One region of the Bradyrhizobium sp. th-b2 genome, then DNA from elsewhere that is predicted to be linked to it. Evidence: predicted binding sites of a transcription regulator. Region 1 holds the regulator's gene; the other holds the start of a gene.
What was found. Region 1 encodes HrcA, which represses chaperone genes, less so after heat shock. Its sites were predicted from a motif close to GTTAGCACTCNCNNNNNGNGAGTGCTAAC; they were not measured.
Positions count from the first base shown of each region.

Region 1 (7,664 bases):
TGCAGTGGCTGCGGTTCGGCGCGCAAACCTCGATGCGCATCATCGGCAGCTCGCCGCGTACCGATTGGGAGAAGGCCTTCCCGCGCTTCCGCGCGGTGCGCGACGGCATCCAGCCGCGCGGCTGATCTCTTTCGTAGAGCCCTCCGAAAAATCGGACTTTCGCAGCTCCACGAACGGAACTAGCCTCCTCGCGCGATATCACACAAAGCGAGGAGGGCGCGATGTTGGATCGACGACGGATTGTTGCAGGCTTTGGCACGATGGCGCTCGCGACGCTGGTTCCCAGGAATCTCTGGGCCGCCGCGATCAAGCCCGACGACGGCTCCGCGCTGCTCGTGATCGACGTGCAGAACTGCTTTCTGCCCGGCGGCAGCCTCGCGGTGAAGGACGGCGAGCAGGTGGTGCCGGTGATCAACAAGATCGCCAAGAGCTTTGCCAATGTGGTGATGACGCAGGACTGGCACACGCCCGGACACGTCTCCTTTGCCTCAACCCACTCCGGCAAGAAGCCGTTCGAGACCATCGACCTCGCTTATGGCAAGCAGGTGCTGTGGCCCGATCACTGCGTGCAGGGCACCGACGGCGCCTCGCTGTCGAAGGAACTCGCGATCCCGCAGGCCGGGCTGATCATCCGCAAGGGATTTCACAAGGACGTCGACAGCTACTCCGCCTTCACCGAGGCCGACGGCAAGACCACCACCGGGCTTGGCGCCTACCTGACGGCGCGCAAGATCAATCGCGTGTTCGTCGCCGGGCTCGCCACCGATTTCTGCGTGGCCTGGACCGCGCTCGATGCGCGCAAGGCCGACTTCGAAACTTATGTGGTGGAGGATGCCTGCCGCGGCATCGACACCCAGGGATCGTTGGCCAAGGCCTGGGCCGATATGGACAAGGCCGGCGTCAAGCGGATCCAGTCGTCGGATATCGCGTGAGACATTGGATCAGGCGGTGATGTCGGCGCCTGGGGCGGCCTTGGCGCCGCCCTTGGAGACACCGACCAGTGCCGGACGCAGGATGCGCTCGCCGATCATGTAGCCGGCCTGCACGACCTGCACCACGGTGCCCGACGGCACCGACGTGTCCGGCACTTCGAACATCGCCTGCTGGAAGTTCGGATCGAACTTCTCGCCGATCGGGTCGAACTTCTTGACGCCGTTCTTTTCCAGCGTGTTGAGCAGCGAGCGCTCGGTCAGCTCGACGCCTTCGAGCAGCGCCTTCAGGCCGGGATCGGCCGCTTCCTTGGTCTCGGCCGGCACTGCGTCGAGCGCGCGCTGCAGATTGTCGGCGATGTCGAGCACGTCACGGGCGAAGCCGGTGATGCCATAGGTCTTGGCGTCGGCAACCTCGCGGCGGGTGCGCTGACGGAGGTTCTCCATCTCGGCCAGCGTGCGTAGCGTCCGGTCGCGCGCCTCGGCGAGTTCCTTGGTCAGCGCCTCGACCGATCCCACCTCGGGATCGTCAGGCATGATGTAGGGCTTCGAGACCACGGGCTCACCCGTCGGCGCCGAATTCTCGGTGTTGTCATTGGCCCGGTTCGGATCGGTCATGGCTTGCCTTCTCGAAAACTCGCGTCGGTTCAAATCTTGGGGATTGCTGCCCGGGATATCGTGCTTTGAGCGGCGAAAATCAAGCGCAACATACCGGTTAGGGCCAGCGCACCTCCACTTCGCGTCAAGAAACCCGTCAAATAAAACCGAATTTCGCTCCGATCAGCCGCCCAGCATCTTGCTGACGATGCGCGCGGCATAGTCGACGGTCGGGATCACCCGAGCATAGTTCAGCCGCGTCGGTCCGATCACGCCGAGCACGCCGACGATCCGACCCTGGGCGTCGCCGTATGGCGCGATGATGGTCGAGGAACCCGACAGTGAGAACAGCTTGTTCTCCGAACCGATGAAAATCCGCACGCCCTCGCCGCGTTCGGCGCGGCCGAGCAGATCGATCACGCCGCGCTTGGTCTCGAGATCGTCGAACAGCGACTTGATGCGCTCGAGATCGTCGAGCGCGTGCAGATCCTCGAGCAGATTGGCGTGGCCGCGCACGATCAGCTGGCGATCCTCGTTCGCGCCGCCGGACCAGCTTGCGATGCCGGCCGCGACCACCTTTTGTGTGAGCTGATCGAGCTCGGCGCGGTTTTGCGTCAACGCCGTCTCGAGCTCGAGCCGCGCTTCGGCCAGCGTCCGGCCGCGGATCCGTGCATTGAGGAAATTGGTCGCTTCGGTCAGCGCCGAAGATGGAACGCCCGGCGGCAGCGCCAGCACCCGGTTCTCGACCTGGCCGTCTTCGCCGACCAGCACGACCAGCGCCTTCTCCGGCTCCAGCCGCACGAATTCGATGTGCTTCAGCCGTGCATTCGACTTTTGCGTCAGCACCACCGCCGCGGCGCGAGTCAGCCCCGACAGCTGCGTCAGCGCTTCGCCAAGCGCCGCCTCGACGGATTGCGCACGGCCGACGGCAGCCAGCTGGGTCTGGATCGACTGACGCTCGGCCTCGGTGAGGTCGCCGACCTGCATCAGGGCGTCGACGAAGAAACGCAGGCCGAGTTCGGTCGGCAGCCGGCCCGCCGAGGTGTGCGGCGCATAGATCAGGCCGAGCTGCTCGAGGTCCGACATCACGTTGCGGACCGAGGCCGGCGACAACGGTAATGCGATCAGACGCGAAATGTTGCGCGAGCCGACCGGCTCACCGGTCGCAAGGTAGCTCTCGACGATTTGACGAAAAATATCGCGCGATCGCTCGTTGAGCTGGGCGAGCCCCGCATGCGGTGCGATCAGGCCAATCGGATCGTGATGAGTCACACTCCAGTCCCTCACAATTACTGCCTAATCTGTCGCTCCGGGAGGCCGGTGACAAGCATGCATTCAGCCCCCCGGTACCGGGCCAACCCGGGGCCGAAAACCCTTGCCGCTGCCCGTTCCCCCTCCTACAAGCACGCCCAGCCATATATCTCGGATTTTTGGAGGATTTCATGCGGCCAAGCCGCCGTGCGCCCGATGAACTGCGTCCCGTGTCGCTGGAACGCGGCGTCGTAAAATATGCCGAGGGTTCCTGCATGGTGAAATTCGGCGACACCCATGTGCTGGTGACCGCCACGCTGGAAGAGCGGCTGCCGCCCTGGCTGAAGGGTCAGGGCCGCGGCTGGGTGACCGCCGAATACGGCATGCTGCCGCGCGCCACCCTGGAACGCACCCGCCGCGAGGCCTCCGCCGGCAAGCAGGGCGGCCGCACGGTCGAGATCCAGCGGCTGATCGGCCGCTCGCTGCGCGCGGCCGTCGATCTGGAGGCGCTCGGCGAGCGCCAGATCACGGTCGATTGCGACGTCATCCAGGCCGATGGCGGCACCCGCACCGCTTCGATCACCGGTGCCTGGGTGGCACTGGCCGACTGCATCAACTGGATGAAGACCCGCAACATGCTGAAGACCAACGTGTTGCGCGATAATGTGGCGGCGATCTCCTGCGGCATCTACCAGGGCACGCCGGTGCTCGATCTCGACTATGCCGAGGACTCCGAGGCCGACACCGACGCCAATTTCGTCATGACCGGCGACGGCCGCATCATCGAGGTGCAGGGCACCGCCGAGAAGACGCCGTTCTCGCAGGACGAGTTTCTGGCGCTGATGGCGCTGGCGCGCAAAGGTGTCGCGCGTCTGGTCGACTTGCAAAAGATCGCGGTGGCGTAGTCAGATTGGTCATGCATCGCCGAATCACCGGAAGGCTCGTCATCGCCACCCATAATCCCGGCAAGCTCGCCGAGATGCGGGAACTGCTGGCGCCGCATGGCGTGGAGGCGGTGTCGGCCGGCGAGCTTGGCCTCGCCGAACCCGAGGAGACCGGCGACAGTTTTCGCACCAACGCGGCGATCAAGGCGATCGCCGCGGCGAAGGTGACCGGACTGCCGGCTTTCGCCGACGATTCCGGCCTCGTGGTCGACGCGCTCGACGGCGCACCCGGGATCTACTCGGCGCGCTGGGCCGGCGAAGGCAAGGATTTCATGGCGGCGATGACGCGGATCGAGCGCCTGCTGCAGGAGCGCGGCGCCACCGCGCCGGACCGGCGAAGTGCGCATTTCGTCTCCGCCCTGTGCGTGGCCTGGCCGGACGATCACCTCGAAGAGGTCGAGGCCCGGGTCGATGGAACCCTGGTCTGGCCGCCGCGCGGCACCGCCGGCTTCGGCTACGATCCGGCCTTCCTGCCCGACGGCTACGCGCGGACCTTTGGCGAGATGACCAGCATCGAGAAGCACGGCCTGCCGCCGCTCGGACTCGGACTGTCGCATCGCGCCCGCGCCTTCGTGAAGCTCGCGGAGATCTGCCTTGAGCCACGCTGAACGAGCAGCCCCTCAACGAAAGGCGTTTGGCGTCTACGTGCACTGGCCGTTCTGCCTGTCGAAATGCCCGTATTGCGATTTCAACAGCCACGTGCGGCATGCGCCCGTCGACGAGGAGCGCTTCGTGCGCGCCTTCGCCCGCGAGATCGAGACCACGGCCGCGCGGGCGCCGGGGCGCGAGGTCACTTCGATCTTCCTCGGCGGCGGCACGCCTTCGCTGATGCAGCCGCAGACCGTCGGCGCCGTGCTCGATGCGATCGGCAAGCACTGGTCGGTGGCGCGCGATGTCGAGGTCACGCTCGAGGCCAATCCGACCAGCGTCGAGGCGACGCGCTTTCGCGGCTATCGCGCAGCCGGCGTCAATCGCGTCTCGCTCGGCGTGCAGGCACTGGATGACGCATCGCTGAAGGCATTGGGCCGCCTGCACACCGCGCGGGAAGCGCTCGACGCGGTTGCGATCGCGCGAAGCGCGTTCGACCGTTACTCGTTCGACCTGATCTATGCGCGGCCCGACCAGACGCCGCAGATGTGGGCTGATGAGTTGAAGCAGGCGATCTCGGAAGCGGCCGAACATCTGTCGCTCTATCAGCTCACGATCGAGGAAGGCACGCCATTCTTCGGGCTGCACGCCGCCGGCAAATTGCAGACGCCGGATGAAGCGACCGCGCGCGCTCTCTACGACGTGACGCAGGAGGTCTGCGCCCGCGAGGGATTGCCGGCCTACGAGATCTCCAATCACGCCCGCGCTGGCGCGGAGTGCAAGCACAACCTCGTCTACTGGCGCGGCGAGGAATATGCCGGCATCGGCCCCGGCGCGCATGGCCGGCTCGACATCGACGGTGTCAGGCACGCGACCGCGACCGAGCGGCGCCCCGAGGCGTGGCTGTTGAATGTCGAGGAACGCGGTCACGGCGTCGTCACCGATGACGGCCTCAACAGCGAAGAGCGCGCCGACGAATTTCTGCTGATGGGGCTGCGGCTTGCCGAGGGCATCGATCCCAAGCGCTATGCGGCACTGTCCGGACGCCAGCTCGATCCGCACCGGATCGCGATGCTGCGCGAGGAAGGCGCGATCGACGTCGATGCCGACGGACGGTTGCGCGTCACGAAGTCGGGATTCCCGGTGCTCGACGCGGTCGTCGCGGATCTCGCCGCCTAGAGCCTATCCCGTTCCGATGAATCGGAACGGGGCTCTAGATTCTTGTTTTGACGCGTTTTCTTCACGCGAACCGGCATCCACTTCGCTCGAAAACGCTCTGCGTGCACGCTGCCAAAATATCGAAAACAACCCCATGCAAAGTAGCTGGCGGGTGCCGGCGCTCGACAAGGCAGCTTGGCCGCCTGACGAAAACTAAGCCCCAAAACTCTTCGGCGAGCCCGCAACCGGCGTGCCGCCGCCGGACGCCACTTTCATGACCGCAAGGCCGCGTTCATTGGTGCCGTCGGAGCGGAAGCGGAACAGGCCGTCGATGCCGGCAAAGCCGGATGGATTGGTGAGCGTCTCCGGCGCGAAGCGCTGCGCGCCTTGGGTGCGCGCCAGCGCCGCCATCAGCGCGACGGCATCATAGGCCAGCGTCGCGGTACGCACCGGCTCGCCGCCATATTTGGCACGATAACGGCCGGCGAAGCTGCGGAAGCCGGACGGATCGGGCGCGGCGTAGAGGCCGCCCTGCAGCACGGGGCTCGCGAACACCCGCGGATTGTCCCACAGTCCGGTGCCGAGCAGCTGGATGTTGCGCAGGTTGGCGCCGGCCGCGGTCAGCGCATCGGCGGTCGCGACGACCGAATCGCCATCGTCGGCGATCAGCAGCGCATCGGCCTGGCCGAGCGCCTGCGCCACGGTCCGCGTCGGCGTTGCGCGATCGGCGCCGTATTTCTCGAATGCGACGACGCGGCCGTTCTTGCGGCCGACCGCCTGCTTGAACGCGGCCTCGACCACATTGCCATAGGCGTTGTCGGGTACCATCGCAGCGAACGAGCGCTTACCGATCCCGGCGGAATAATCGACGATGCGATTGATGTCGGACTCCGGCAGGAAGCTCAGCAGATAGACGCCGCGCCCGGCCACGCTTGAATCGGTGGAGAATGCAATCACTGAGGTTCCGCGCGGCCGCGTCAGTTGCGCGACGGCTGGCACCGAGCCCGCGAACAGTGGTCCCAGAATGATCTCGGCGCCTTCGGACAGCGCCTGCTGGGCACCCTGCGCCGCGCCTTGCGAACTGCCGCCATCGTCCTTGATCAGAAGCTGAATGTTCGGGTTCTGGAATTCCGCCAGCGCCATTTCGGCGGCGTTCCGCATCGACTGGGCGGCGAGCCCGGCATTGCCGGACGCCGACAGCGGCAGGATCAGCCCGATCTTGACTTGCCCGGTACCGACGGCTTGCGGCTGTTGCTGCGGGCCGGCGGGCCCTGCATCCTGGCCGCCGCCGAACGGGCTGGAAAACTGGCTCAGGCTTTGCTGGATTCCGGAGCAGGCCGACAGCAGCGGCGCGCCCAGGATGAGGCCAAGCGCAGTCCGCCGGGTCGTGCCCGACGGCGGGGACTTGGGGTGGTGCGGGCCTTCCATCGTCTCTCTTCTCTTGACCGACCATGATCGGCCAGGACTCCATCCAGCTCTGATGAGGCGGGTGGATTCAGGCATATTGTCGGCGAATAGTTAACCGGAACAAAAGGATTATGGCCCCGCGGCGCCGTTGCCGCGACCCACATTTCCGGAGCAGCGACCTTCAAGCAACACCCCTGCGGGTGTGGCGCAAGCGCTGCCATCCCTCTAGATTGGCATTATGCGCGCAAAAGCCAGTTCCCTCCACAGTCCGGACGCCACGGCGGGCACAGCGGCCAAAACCTTTTCGATCGGCGGCCAGCTGCTGGCCGCGCCAAGCGCTACGCCCGGGCTCCATCTGGTCGCGACCCCGATCGGAAATCTCTCCGACATCACCCTGCGCGCGCTGGAGACGCTGGCGGGCGTCGACGTCATCGCCTGCGAGGACACCCGAATTACGCGCCGGCTGACCGAGCGTTACGCGATCGCGGCCGAGCTTGCGCCCTATCACGAGCACAACGCCGCGCAGGCGCGGCCGAAGATCCTGGAGCGGCTGGCGCAGGGCGCCTCGATTGCGCTGGTCTCGGACGCCGGCACGCCGCTGATCTCAGATCCCGGCTTCAAGCTGGTGCGTGAGGTCTGCGCCGCCGGGCATGCCGTCATCGCCGTGCCGGGGCCGTCGTCGGTGTTGACGGCGCTGTCGGTCGCGGCGCTGCCGACCGACCGGTTCTTCTTCGAGGGATTTTTGCCAACGAAGGAGCACGCGCGCCGCGCGCGGCTCACCGAGCTGGCG
Region 1 is NZ_AUGA01000016.1:128,545-136,208, reverse strand. Features, by position in the region: gene K359_RS0120405 (hypothetical protein) at 1-125, shown strand, start outside; gene pncA (bifunctional nicotinamidase/pyrazinamidase) at 222-932, shown strand; gene grpE (nucleotide exchange factor GrpE) at 942-1,547, opposite strand; gene hrcA (heat-inducible transcriptional repressor HrcA) at 1,710-2,798, opposite strand; gene rph (ribonuclease PH) at 2,969-3,682, shown strand; gene rdgB (RdgB/HAM1 family non-canonical purine NTP pyrophosphatase) at 3,694-4,329, shown strand; gene hemW (radical SAM family heme chaperone HemW) at 4,316-5,488, shown strand; gene K359_RS0120370 (penicillin-binding protein activator) at 5,681-6,895, opposite strand; gene rsmI (16S rRNA (cytidine(1402)-2'-O)-methyltransferase) at 7,113-7,664, shown strand, end outside.

Region 2 (7,664 bases), on a different contig from region 1:
GCCGGTCAGGATCGCGATGTCCTGCAGCATGGCCTTGCGGCGATCGCCGAAGCCCGGAGCCTTGACGGCCGCGACCTTCAGGCCGCCGCGCAGGCGGTTGACGACGAGCGTGGCGAGCGCTTCGCCTTCGACGTCTTCAGCGACGATGATCAGCGGCTTGCCGGTCTGCACCACGGCCTCGAGCAGCGGCAGCAGCTCGTTCAGCGAGGAGAGCTTCTTCTCGTTGATGAGGATGTAGGCATCGTCCATCTCAACGCGCATCTTGTCTGCGTTGGTGACGAAGTAGGGCGAGATGTAGCCGCGGTCGAACTGCATGCCCTCGACGACGTCGAGCTCGGTCTCGAGCGACTTGGCTTCCTCGACCGTGATCACGCCCTCGTTGCCGACCTTCTTCATGGCGTCGGAGAGGAACTTGCCGATCTCGGCATCGCCGTTGGCCGAGATGGTGCCGACCTGAGCGATCTCCTCGTTGGAGGTGACCTTCTTGGAGTTCTTGACGAGGTCGGCGACAACGGCTTCCACAGCCAGGTCGATGCCGCGCTTCAGGTCCATCGGGTTCATGCCGGCGGCAACCGACTTGGCGCCTTCACGAACGATCGCAGCCGCGAGCACGGTTGCGGTGGTGGTGCCGTCGCCGGCCGCGTCAGCGGACTTGGAGGCGACTTCGCGCACCATCTGGGCGCCCATGTTCTCGAACTTGTCCTCGAGCTCGATCTCCTTGGCGACGGTGACGCCGTCCTTGGTGATGCGGGGAGCGCCGAACGACTTCTCGAGCACGACGTTGCGGCCCTTGGGGCCGAGCGTCACCTTGACGGCGTTGGCGAGGATGTCGACGCCGCGCAGCATCTTGTCACGCGCATCGACGCCGAATTTGACTTCTTTAGCTGCCATCTGAATTTTTCCTTGGAATGGTTTTACCCTGGAGGAATCTTGGGGAGAGAGGAGGCGCTTAGGCCGCCTTCTTCTTGGAAGCGGGGACGTCGAGGACGCCCATGATGTCGCTTTCCTTCATGATCAGCAGGTCTTCACCGTCGATCTTGACCTCGGTGCCGGACCACTTGCCGAACAGGACGCGGTCGCCGACCTTGATGTCGATCGGGATCAGCTTGCCAGCCTCGTCGCGGCCACCCGGGCCAACGGCGATGATTTCGCCCTGGGAGGGCTTTTCCTTGGCACTGTCCGGAATGATGATGCCGCCAGCAGTCTTCTCTTCGGCGTCGATACGCTTGACCACGACGCGGTCGTGAAGCGGACGGAATTTCATGCAGTCCTCCTAAACTTTTGTGGATGCTGTAGATTTTTGGAGTGTTGGCAGTCCAGCCCGGCGAGTGCCAAGCCAGCTGCGCAGGAGATAGGCCAAGCCTGGGCGGCGGGCAAGTGCCTCTAGCAGAAAAATTGGCACTCGCGAATGACGGCTGCCACGATCATTTCGGCATCCTTAATGCCGGCCCGCGGGGTCGCCGAGGCTATTAGCAGATGCGGTAAGCTGCTGCCAACGCAAGAAATTTCAACAACCTATTAAACATTTGGGCTTGAGATTGGTTAGTCGCGTGCGTCACATTTCTCTCATGTGAGCGCATCCATTGCCGGTGGTCCGGCTGGGTCCGGCCGCCAGGTGAATGCGCTCCGTCACAGGAGGTTGGCATGGTCTCGCGAGTTGGTGGGGTTGCTTCCGACGATTTCCGGAAGCAGTTGCTGGGGTACGGGCTGACGACGGCGCAAATCCTCTATCGGATGCCGGATCATCGCTCGTTGCTGCAAACCTATGTCTGGCAGAACTACGATCTGTTTCCGAAATTTCCGGTGCTGCAGGATTTCCTCGCCTTCTGGCAGGAGAAGCTCGAGGGCCCGCTGTTTTCGGTGACGGTGGCGCATTCCAAGCTGGTCAAGCCGGCTGAACTGCGCGCCGTCGACGGCGTGTTCCGGCTGCATTGACATAGGCCTTGGACTTGGACCTTGCGGGCAGGGCGCAGCTTGCGCCTTTGCTCACCAGCGCTGCGCGACTTGTGTTAGCCTCTCACCGTCAGAAAAAAGACGGGAGGCGAACAATGGCCAAGAAGACGGCATCACGATCCGCAGCCAAGACCGCGGTAAAGAAGAAATGGACGGGGCTAGGAGCCGGCGCCAAGTCGTCCGCGCGCAAGACCATCAAGTCCAAGGGCCGCGTGCCGGCGGCGAAGAAGAACGCGCCCAAGACCGCGACAAAGACTGCAACAAAGGCGGCGAGCAAGGCACGGCCGAAGCAGCGCGTCGCCATCAGCCATCACCGCGAAGAGGATTTCAAGGCCGACGGGCTGCGCACCTACGCCAAATACCGCGACCTCGGCATCGCCGCGGCCTCGCATGGCCTCGCTCAGGCGCACGTCATCCGGCTGCAGGGGCCGTGCAATCCCGATGAAGTGTCGAAGCTGCACTTCCACGACGTCGACTTCCAGATGGTCTATGTGCTGAAGGGCTGGGTGAAGACCTACATGGAAGGCGAGGGCGAGACGCTGATGCAGCAGGGTAGCGCCTGGACCCAGCCGCCGCGCATCCGGCACATGATTTTGGACTACTCCGACGACGTCGAACTGCTGGAGGTGATCCTGCCGGCCGAGTTCAAGACGGTGGAGTTGAAGGCGTAAGCCTCGCACTGTCATGGCCGGGCTTGACCCGGCCATCCATCCTGCTTCGCAAGACTCTTTCCAGGTTGATGGATGCCCGGGTCATAGGCGAGCGGAAGCGACGCCGTCCTTCGGACGGCTGTGCCCGGGCATGACGATTTTGTAAGTGGCGGCCATCGGTTTCGTAGCCCGGATGGAGCGAAGCGAAATCCGGAAATCGCGCACACGATCAGCATGGCCCCGGATTTCGCTTCGCTCCATCCGGACTACGGCTGTGTCATCATCCCGACGATCGCCCCCATCAGGCATGTCGTCAGCGTGCCCGATACGATCGACTTCAGCCCGAGCGCATTGATCTCGTCGCGCCGCTCGGGTGCCATGATGCCGAGGCCGCCGATCATGATGCCGAGGCTCGCGAAGTTCGCAAAACCGCACATCGCGTAGAGCATGATCAGCCGCGAGCGCGGGTCGAGCGCGTCGGGACCGAGCTTCGACAGGTCGACATAGGCGATCAGTTCGTTCAGCACGGTCTTGGTGCCCATCAGGCTTCCTGCCGTGATCGCCTGCGGCCACGGCAGGCCCATCAGCCAGCACACCGGCGCCATGACGTAACCGAGCAAGCGTTGCAGCGAAATCTTCGCGCCGCCGATCTCGGGCAGCAGGCCGATGATCGCGTTCGCGAGATAGACCAGCGCGACCAGCACCAGCAGCATCGCGATGATGTTCATCAGGAGCTCGAGGCCGGCGGCGGTGCCCTTCACGATGGCGTCCATCGTCGACGACACCTGAACATCGGGATCATCGAGCGATCCGCCGGTGTGTCTGTCAGACGTTTCCGGCACCATGATCAGGCTGACTAAAATTGCGGCCGGCGCGCCCAGCACCGAAGCGATGACGAAATGCGCGGCGGCGTCAGGGATCAGCGGTGCGAGCAGCGTCGCATACAGCACCAGCACCGTGCCGGCGATCCCGGCCATGCCGCCGGTCATCACCAGAAACAATTCGCTGCGGCTGAGCTGCGCCAGATAGGGGCGGATGAAGAGCGGCGCTTCCACCATGCCGAGGAAGATATTGGCGGCGGTCGAGAGCCCGACCGCGCCGCCGACGCCGAGCGTACGCTCGAGCAGCCAGGCCATGCCGCGCACCACCGGCGGCAGCACGCGCCAATAGAACAGCAGCGTCGTCAACACGCTCATGACGAGCACGATCGGCAGCGCCTGGAACGCGAGGATGAAATCCGAACCCGGTGCCTTGGGATCGAACGGCGCCGGGCCGCCGCCGACATAGCCGAACACGAAGGCGGTGCCGGCGCGCGTCGCCGCCGCGATGATGCCGACGGCATCGTTGATCGCGCCGAAGGCCTGCGTCACCAGCGGCACCTTGATCAGCACCAGCGCGGTTGCGACCGTGACGACGAGCCCGATCGCTGCCTGCCGCAGCGACACGACGCTCCGATTCTCGCTCAACGCCCAGGCGACCGCCAGCAACGCCACCACGCCGAACGCCGATTGCAACTGCAGCATCATGCCCCCAGGAACCCGCGCGGGATTATGGCAGGGGCCTCGCGCAGCGCAATGCTGTTGCGCGCTTGGCAGGCTGGTGAAGAAGTCTTTGCTCGACGTGCGATGAGTGCGATGTCGTCGCCGTTGAGGAGGCAGATCTCCCGTTCGAGTGAGCCGTCATCCTTTAGTTCGGCCCAACCGTCACCTTCGGCGGGCTCCATTTCGTCGTTTCCCTGCCAGCCGAACTCGATGGCGGCGCCGTGCGCAACCATACCGCAAGGACAGGAAGCCAGAGGTGTGTTACAGGCGACGATCGGCGACCTTGCATCCGCTCGCGACGCCGGAGGACAGCATCATGCCGCTCTCGTCGGAACTGTTCACAAAGGAAGGTCCGGGCAAAAAGCGTCTAGCCGACTGCGCCGTCAATCATCAGTTTAATATCTTTAAGGACAAGACGCCGAATTTTCCCGGCACGGAGGACGCGGTCGGGCGAATCCAGACCGCGCTGCGGTCGCTGGGTTTCACCATCTCCGATGCGGCCGGCGTTTACGGAGAGTCGACGGCGAAGGCGGTGTTCGCTTTCAAGAGCGCTCATCGTCCCAAGCCGATCCTCGGCCCTGGCCAGACAGTTCCGGACCGTGTCGTCGGCATCCAGACCGTCGCTGCACTCGACAAGGCAATGGCCGGAAAAGGCCCGAATCCCGGTCCGACGCCTCCCGGTCCGACGCCTCCCCCTCCGACGCCTCCGCCGCCCGCGCCCAAACCGACGGACCGCGTCTGGAAGTTCAGCCTCAAACTACAGACGAATGCGGATAGCATATTTAGCTTCAGGCTAGAGCTGACCGATCCCGACGGCAACAGCGAAAACTTTCTCACTTCTAAACCTGTGAAGTTTGCGAATACCTTGGGTACGCCAGTCAACTGCATCCAGGTCGGAACCATGAAGTTCTCGAACGAGGTTTCCCTCGACGATATTCTCGGCTGCCTCGCCGGTGTGGCGCTCAAGCCTGGCGACCGCGCTGAGGTTCTCACCGGCACACTGGCTGTCTCCGACGCGGACAAAAACATCAATTCCTTGGCGCCCGTCAACGGCGCCGCTCAGGGACAGCCGAACGAAGGTGGCATCCTTTTCGTGGCTTCCGTGCTACAGCGGTTGGCGTTTTAGCGGTCCGCGACGCGCCGGCCCACCTATCCCCGCGCCTGCGCCGCGCCCTCGGCTGTGAGCGGAGCGTCGCGGGTGATGTTCACGTTTCCGCTGTGGTAAACATGACCTACTAACCCGGGACGCGCTCTATTCCTCCGGCTAGAAGAGACATCAGCCACACGTGCGGCCGCCGCTCGCATTTATATGATCTTGGGTACTTTCCCGCGCGCGTTCTATTGACAGGGGGGCCGCCTCGCGAACTCGGCTTCACCAGACGTGAAGGGCCGCCAGCGGAGAGGATCTGACCCCGCTACGGCCCCTCGCGCTCGGCGCTCTAAGAGCGTTTTCAAGCGAAGTGGACACCGGTTCGCATGAAGAAAACGCGTCAAAACAAGAATCTAGAGCTCGTTCCGATCTTATCGGAACGGAATAGCTCTTACCTCGTCTCCATTGACAAGTTGCAGGGGCTCAGCCACGCAATCATCCATGCTCACCGCCACGCCGGCCGGCGCCCGCGATCTGCTCGGCCACAGACCGTTCCTGTTCTTTTTGTCGTCGCGCAGCCTGTCGCGCTTCTCCAGCCAGATCGGCGCGGTCGCGATCGGCTGGCAGATCTATGAGCTGACCGGCAGCGCGTTCGACCTCGGCATGGTCGGACTGGTGCAGTTCCTGCCGACGGCACTGCTGGTGTTCGTCGCGGGCCACGCCGCCGACCGCTTCGAGCGCAAGCGCGTGGTGCAGGCCTGCCAGATCGCGGAAGCGCTGACCGCACTGTTTCTCGCCGGAAGCACGTTCGCCGGCACCATCTCCGAGATCCAGATCTTCGCTGCGACCTTCGTGCTCGGCATTGCCGGCGCGTTCGAGAGCCCGGCGACCGCCGCGTTGCTGCCGCTGATCGCGCCGCAGGGCTCGCTGCAGCGGGCGACCGCGATCTCGAGCGGCGCGGCCCAGGTCGCGACCATCACCGGACCCGCGCTCGGCGGCTTCGCCTATGCGCTGATGCCGAGTGCGCCCTATGCGGTGATGATGGTGTTCTGGCTGTTCGGCGCGCTCTTGACCGGCGGCATCGGCCGGCTGCAGCAGGCGGCGCCGAAGAACGGGCAGGTGTCGGATGATCTGTTTGCCGGCGTCACCTTCGTGCGCAGCAATCCGGCGATCCTCGGCACCATCTCGCTCGACCTGTTCGCGGTGCTGTTCGGCGGCGTCACTGCGCTGCTGCCGATCTACGCACGCGACATCCTGCAGACCGGCCCGCTCGGCCTCGGCATCCTGCGCGCCGCGCCCGCGGTCGGTGCGCTATTGATGACGATTGTGCTAGCACGGCACACCATCAACCGCCGCGTCGGCATGCGCATGTTCCAGGCGGTGATCGTGTTCGGCGTGGCGACGGTGGTGTTCGCGTTGTCGCACTGGATGTGGTTGTCAGCGCTGTCGCTCGCAGTGCTCGGCGCCGCCGACACGATCAGCGTCGTGATCCGCTTCTCGCTGGTGCAGCTTGCGACCCCCGACGAGATGCGCGGCCGGGTTGGCGCGGTCAATTTCCTGTTCATCAATGCGTCGAACCAGCTCGGCCAGTTCGAGAGCGGCGTCACCGCGGCGCTGCTCGGCGCCGTGCCGTCCGCCGTGCTCGGCGGCGTCGCCACCGTTGCAGTCGCGCTGCTCTGGATGAAGCTGTTCCCGACGCTGCGGGACGTGGAGAAGCTGGAGTAGGGGCCTTCTTACCTCGCCCCGCTTGCGGGAGAGGTTGAATCGCATGCAGCGAAGCGAAATGCGATTCGAGTGAGGGGGACTCTCCGAGAGCCGTCCCTCACCGTCCTCGTGGAGACTCCCTGCACGATTTCGGAATAATGGAAGAGTGCCGCTGATTTGCCCGACGTGTCAAGTTGCCGTGTCGAAGGTCGGCAGCCGACGGCTACTTTGCATGGGGTTGTTCTCGATATTTTGGCAGCGCGCCCCCGCGACGGCATGGCCGGGACAAGTCCGGCCATGACGACGTGATAGTCCTGCCGCAAGCGGGGAGAAGGAGAAGATCAGCCCCGGCCCACGAACGGCATCTTGGTCGCCATGACCGTCATGAACAGCACGTTGGCGTCGAGCGGCAGGCCGGCCATGTAGGCGACGGCATCGCCGACCGCCTTGGCGTCCATGCGCGGCTCGTGCTTGGTGGTGCCGTCCGGCTGCAGCACGCCGGGGCCGTTGACCATGCGGTCGGTCATCGGGGTCGCGGCATTGCCTATGTCGACCTGGCCGACCGCGATGTCATACATCCGGCCGTCGAGATTGGAAGCCTTGGTGAGCCCGGTGATGGCGTGCTTGGTCGAGGTGTAGGCCGCCGAGAACGGCCGTGGCGCATGCGCCGAGATCGAGCCGTTGTTGATGATGCGGCCGCCGCGCGGCTTCTGGTCCTTCATGATG
Region 2 is NZ_AUGA01000020.1:61,454-69,117, reverse strand. Features, by position in the region: gene groL (chaperonin GroEL) at 1-891, opposite strand, end outside; gene groES (co-chaperone GroES) at 950-1,264, opposite strand; gene K359_RS0123710 (usg protein) at 1,645-1,935, shown strand; gene K359_RS0123705 (cupin domain-containing protein) at 2,049-2,624, shown strand; gene K359_RS0123700 (NupC/NupG family nucleoside CNT transporter) at 2,870-4,126, opposite strand; gene K359_RS52775 (hypothetical protein) at 4,126-4,377, opposite strand; gene K359_RS0123690 (peptidoglycan-binding protein) at 4,428-5,270, shown strand; gene K359_RS0123685 (MFS transporter) at 5,736-6,959, shown strand; gene K359_RS0123680 (SDR family oxidoreductase) at 7,280-7,664, opposite strand, start outside.
Region 2: groES (co-chaperone GroES) is a predicted target of HrcA. The motif match lies at 1,308-1,336, and genes of this name have one in related genera.